DNA from 2 places in the Paramixta manurensis genome. Region 1 is predicted to be linked to the other one. Evidence: predicted binding sites of a transcription regulator. Region 1 holds the regulator's gene; the other holds the start of a gene.
What was found. Region 1 encodes CRP, which controls carbon source genes, mostly activating them, when cyclic AMP is high. Its sites were predicted from a motif close to ATGTGANNNNNNTCACAT; they were not measured.
Positions count from the first base shown of each region.

Region 2: the regulator CRP is predicted to act here: its motif matches at 1,115-1,132, upstream of mlc (sugar metabolism global transcriptional regulator Mlc).

Region 1 covers NZ_CP054212.1:373,134-376,282, forward strand. Annotated here, with positions in the region: gene PMPD1_RS01695 (YccS/YhfK family putative transporter) at 1-857, opposite strand, end outside; gene crp (cAMP-activated global transcriptional regulator CRP) at 920-1,552, opposite strand; gene PMPD1_RS01705 (OsmC family protein) at 1,851-2,255, shown strand; gene PMPD1_RS01710 (phosphoribulokinase) at 2,304-3,149, opposite strand, start outside.
Region 2 covers NZ_CP054212.1:2,256,456-2,259,604, forward strand. Annotated here, with positions in the region: gene PMPD1_RS10970 (multidrug efflux MFS transporter YnfM/SxtP(Kp)) at 1-76, opposite strand, end outside; gene PMPD1_RS10975 (LysR family transcriptional regulator) at 173-1,060, shown strand; gene mlc (sugar metabolism global transcriptional regulator Mlc) at 1,225-2,442, shown strand; gene bioD (dethiobiotin synthase) at 2,574-3,149, shown strand, end outside.

The DNA.
Region 1 (3,149 bases):
TGGTAGAGAATGTCATCGGCCAGCTCGCGTAACCGGGCAGAGATCAGGTTGGCGTTCCAGCGGATCACCGCCTCAGCATGGCTCTGCTCTACCAGCTTTTGTACTTCTTCCGGTTGATGCAAGCTCACCGAAATATGTTCTTGTAGATCGAGCGCGACCTGAAACGCGCGCGTCAGGCGTTTATGGCTATTGTTTCGGTTGGCGGCCAACATATGCATTTGCTGATAGCACATGTTAATCAGGTCGACCGCTTTCTGCTGGCGCGCCAACAGCGGCGGCAGCGCTTTCTCCGGATCGGTTAAACGGGTAAGTAAGGTGTATTTCGCATCGCAATAGTCGGCGAGTTCACGATAGAGCAGGCTCAACGTTTCACGCATTGGTTGCTCTTTCCACAGCGAAAACCAGAACCAGTTAAAGAAGCCGTACCAAATAGTTCCGCCAATATAGAGAAGCGGTGGTGCCCAGATCGGCATGCGGCCGATCAGGCTGAGGGTAAAGATGGCGGCAATCAGTGAGGCCGGCAGTAGACGCGCATGGAGCGGGCTGATTTCTCCGGTCACGCCCAGTAATAGCGGCATGGCAAGCAAGATAGCCGGTAAGGGAATTGCGTGTTGCGTCAACCACTGGATTAGGAAACTGCTGGTGGCAAATAAGGTGCCGCCGACAATCAGGCGCTTAAAAAAGCGCTTATGCGGCGTATCCAGACCGGCAATATTGCAACAGGCAGGCACCAGCGAGAACAACAGACCCTGTTGTAAGTTACCAAATAGCCAGCCAATCGCGACCGGCAAACAGAGCACCAACGTTTGCCGCAACGCATAATTGACTTCAGGGTGATAAATTATTCGCCGCCACATCCGCTTATCACAGTATAAAAAAACGGCGCGATACCAGGTATCACGCCGTGGGTTTAGAGAGCTTAGCGCGTGCCGTAGACGACGATGGTTTTGCCGTGCGCGGAGATCAGATTTTGGTCTTCCAGCATTTTCAGGATACGCCCGACGGTTTCGCGTGAGCAGCCAACGATCTGGCCAATCTCTTGACGCGTAATTTTAATTTGCATGCCGTCCGGATGTGTCATCGCGTCGGGCTGTTTTGCCAGATTGAGTAAAGTTTGTGCGATACGTCCCGTCACGTCGAGGAAAGCGAGGTTACCCACTTTTTCCGATGTGACCTGGAGGCGACGCGCCATTTGCGAAGAGAGGCGCATGAGGATGTCTGGGTTAACCTGAATCAACTGACGGAATTTCTTATAGGAAATTTCAGCCACTTCACAGGCCGTTTTTGCACGGACCCACGCACTACGTTCCTGACCCTCTTCGAACAAGCCAAGCTCGCCAATGAAATCACCCTGATTGAGGTAGGAGAGGATCATCTCTTTGCCTTCTTCATCCTTGATCAGCACGGCTACGGCACCTTTGACGATGTAGTAGAGCGTTTCGGCCTTTTCACCTTGATGAATTAGCGTGCTTTTGGATGGATATTTGTGAATATGGCAATGTGACAGGAACCATTCGAGTGTAGGGTCTGTTTGCGGTTTGCCGAGAACCATTCGCTGTTATCCTCTGTTGTAATCGTGCCCTAAACACAGGGCAAAGTTCCCTGTTAGGCGTGGAAATATTCAAACATTTTCCTGGCAGGAAATTTTCCGGGCCTCTGTTTCGAGCTAAGCTCATCAAATTGTCCCGTTTTCGCTTTTAATGGCGAAATATTACAGCTTTGTTTGTAGCACAGCTTTAGGCTACTGTCTTCTGTTGTCTCGCTTCAGCATGACGGGAATCGTTGATGTTTGCCGTTTTATTCGGGTAAGCGTAGTCTGACATGTCAGAGAAAGGTTAGGAGGAAGTGCGATGCAGGCGCGAGTTAAGTGGGTTGAAGGGCTGACCTTTTTGGGAGAATCCTCATCGGGTCATCAGGTACTGATGGATGGGAACTCAGGCGATAAAGCGCCAAGCCCAATGGAAATGGTGCTGATGGCGGCGGGCGGCTGTAGCGCGATTGATGTGGTTTCGATACTGCAAAAGGGACGTAATGAGGTGGCGGATTGTGAAGTCAAGCTCAGCTCGGAGCGTCGGGAAGAAGCGCCGCGTATTTTTACCCATATCAATCTGCATTTTATCGTTAGCGGTAAGGCATTGAGCGATAAAGCGGTCGCGCGGGCGGTAGATTTATCGGCGGAAAAATATTGTTCGGTGGCTATCATGCTAGGGAAAGGCGTTGAGATTACCCATAGCTATGAGGTTGTGGCGTTGTGATCCTGCGCCAACGATAATGGGATGCCGGGGCCCGGCATCCTTCTGGCATTACTCGATTTTTTTGCCTTCCATCAGCCGTTTCACCAGCGGCGACATAATCAGCTCCATGGCCAGCCCCATTTTTCCACCCGGAACCACTAGCGTATTGATGTGCGAGATAAATGAACCTTGCAACATCGCCAATAAATAAGGGAAGTCGATATCTTCCAGACCCTGGAAATGAATCACCACAAAGCTCTCATCCAGCGATGGAATGCCGCGGGCAGCGAACGGGTTTGAGGTATCGACGGTGGGAACGCGCTGGAAGTTAATATGCGTGCGTGAAAACTGCGGCGTAATGTAATTAATGTAATCTTCCATTGAACGCACGACCGAATCCATCACCGCTTCACGCGAATGGCCGCGCTCACTGGTGTCACGTACCAATTTTTGGATCCATTCAAGGTTAACGATCGGCACCACGCCTACCAGCAAATCGACCTTATCCGCCACATTATGCTGTTGGGTTACCACGCCGCCATGCAGGCCTTCATAAAACAAGATGTCGGTAGGTTCTGGTAGCGGCTGCCAGGGCGTAAACGTACCCGGCACCTGATTCCACGGCACCGCCTCATCATAGGTGTGCAAATACTTGCGCGATTTACCGCGCCCATTCTCGCCATATTCGACGAAGGTTTGTTCCAGCAGGCCGAAATCATTCGCCTCCGGGCCGAAGTAACTGATGTGCCGCCCTAAATCACGCGCTTTGCGAATGGCCATATCCATTTCCGGGCGCGTATAGCGGTGGAAGCTATCCCCTTCCAGTTCAGCGGCATGTAAATCCAACTGCTGGAAAATCTTACGAAACGCGAGGCTGGTGGTGGTGGTTCCCGCGCCGCTTGAGCCGGTGACGGC
Region 2 (3,149 bases), 1.9 Mb from region 1:
TCTTTTCCGGGGAAGTTACAGAGGCGCGTTCTGCTTGGTTATTTTGTAGCGTCACGGCCTGAGAAGAGCGGTTCACAACGGATCCTTAGGTTTTAATTTCAATCTCTAAAGCATAAGTAAACCGGATTATGTTGTATAATATATTAATAATCTCAAATGATTCTTTTAAAATATGAATATTGAATTGCGTCATCTACGTTACTTTATTGCCGTCGCGGAAGAACTGCATTTTGGACGTGCCGCGTTGCGATTGAATATTTCCCAACCGCCGTTGAGTCAACAAGTCCGGAAGCTGGAGCAAGAGATCGGCGCGCGTCTATTTGCCCGTACCAACCGCAGCGTACGGCTCACCGCCGCCGGGCAGCAGTTTTTACAGGATGCCCGCACCATTTTGGTCAGCGTTGAACAAGCCGCCGAGCGTGCGGCGCGCCTACATTTGGGCGATGAAGGGGAATTACGGGTTGGCTTTACCTCTTCGGCACCTTTTATCGCCGCAGTTTCCGATGCGTTGTCGACTTTTCGCCAACGCTTTCCCAATGTGCATATCCAGATGCAAGAGATTAACACCCGCCAACAGTTGGAACCGCTTAATGATGGACGGCTCGATTTGGGCGTAATGCGCAACACACCGCTACCAGAAACGCTTGAATATCGATTGTTGTTACGCGAACCATTGTGCGCAGTGGTTCACCGCGATCACCCGCTGGCTTCGTGGCAGCAGGTCTCCATCCAGGCGCTGTCTGCGGAACCGTTTATTTTCTTCGATGCGCGAGGGGGAACCGCGTTGTATAGCGAAATTCTGACCCTGCTGCAGCGTTATCACATTCAACCCTACATCACACAAGAGGTCGGCGAAGCGATGACGATCCTTGGACTGGTTTCCACCGGGTTAGGGATCTCCATTTTACCGGCCTCCTTCAGCCGGGTTCGGCTGGCGGATGTGGTATGGATACCTTTACAAGAGACGGATGCGCTCTCCGAAGTGTGGTTGGTTTGGTCAAAACAACGCGAGGTGAGTGCGGCAATGCAACATATGATGAAGTTTCTTTTTAACGATTAACGTTACGTTGGGCGGCGCGGGATTGCTGTTTTTCCACGCGCTTTATGACGTTTTATGTGCTGTAAATCACATATCGAATCAAATATTTGACGGCACCTCATTCCTCCTCCACCATAGCCGAAATGGGTTTATTTAGAAGCGCGAAAATAAGCGGGAGCAGGTTTGTGATAGCGGATAGTCAGCCTGGCCATATCGACCAGATCAAACAGACAAACGCTGGTGTGGTCTATCGCCTGATAGATCGATTTGGCCCAATTTCGCGCATCGAACTTTCCAAACGAGCCCAACTTGCCCCGGCCAGTATCACTAAGATTGTGCGTGAAATGCTGGAAGCCCATTTAGTACAAGAAACCGAGTTTCAAGAGGTTGGGAGTCGCGGGCGCCCGGCGGTGGGGCTTATTCTGGACACCGATGCCTGGCATTATCTCTCGGTGCGTATCGGCAGCGGGGAAATGACGCTGGCGCTACGTGACTTAAGCAGCAAACTGGTGGTTGAAGAGGGCGTTCCGCTCCCTTCTCAAGCCACCGAACCGCTGCTGACCCGGATCATTGGCGAAATCGATCGCTTTTTTATCCGCCAGCAAAACAAGCTAGAACGCTTAACGGCTATTGCTATCACATTACCCGGCATTATTAATACCAAAAAAGGGATCGTTCACCGTATGCCTTTTTATCAGGTGGAGGATATGCCGCTCGGTGCTGAACTCGAAAGGCGCACCGGGTTACCGGTCTATATTCAGCATGATATTTGTGCCTGGACCATTGCCGAGTCGCTGTTTGGCGCTTCTCGTGGCGCGGATGATGTTATTCAGGTGGTTATCGACCATAACGTCGGCGCGGGCGTGATCACCGGCGGGCGTTTGCTGCATAACAGCCGCAGTTCACTGGTTGAGATTGGCCATACTCAGGTGGACCCTTATGGCAGGCAGTGCTATTGCGGAAACCATGGCTGTCTGGAAACCGTCGCCAGTATTGGAAGTATGCTTGAATTGGCGGAACAGCGTCTGCACGCCTCCCCACACTCCACGCTGCAACACCAGCCGTTAACGGTTGAATCCCTGTGTGATGCCGCGTTGGCGGGCGACCAATTGGCGAAAGATATTATTACCGGCGTCGGCAATAGTATTGGCCGCATCCTGGCGATGATGGTGAACCTGTTTAATCCACAAAAAATTCTTATCGGATCGCCACTCAATCGCGCGGCGGAAGTTTTCTATCCGGTCATCACCGCCTGCATTCGTCAGCAGGCTTTGCCAGACTACAGCGCCGAAATTGACGTTGAGCCCACCCAGTTTCTTAATGTCGGAACCATGCCAGGCGCCGCCCTGGTCAAGGATGCGATGTATAGCGGTGAGTTGCTGGTCAAACTTTTACAGGGCTAATGTTTTTTCTTTATTAGCAAAAGATTGCGTTAGCGCAAGCCGTAGTCACCTGCAATCTCATAAAATTCCTGGCTAAAACCATTGATTAAAGATTATCTATTTCAGGTTGTTAGCCTGCCGGAGTTTTCCTCATGTTGAGTCGTATATTTGTCACCGGTACGGATACTGCGGTTGGCAAAACCGTTGTCGCGCGTGCATTGTTGCAAAAACTGGCGGTCGATTATCCCCGTGCAGTGGGCTATAAACCCGTCGCCAAAGGTAGTCATCAAACCGATGATGGGTTGCGAAATAAGGATGCGCTGATACTACAAGCCACTTCGACCCTTTCGTTACCGTATGAGGCCATCAATCCTATTACGCTGCAGGAAGATGAAATCTGCGTACATCCTGAGGTGATTAACTACACGCATCTCAGCACCGGTTTACAAGCGCTCAACGCCCAGGCGGATGTGGTGGTGATTGAGGGAACCGGCGGTTGGCGTAGTCTGATGAACGATATGCGTCCGCTGTCTGAATGGGCGGTGCAGGAGCAGTTGCCGGTAGTGATGGTGGTTGGAATTAAATTGGGCTGCATCAGCCACGCATTACTCACCGCGCAGGCGATTATTAATGATGGGTTACCGCTGCTAGGCTGGGTAGCGAACCGGATTAATCCCGGTTTGGCGCATTATGCTGAAATCATTAACGTGCTTAGCGAAAAGATCCCG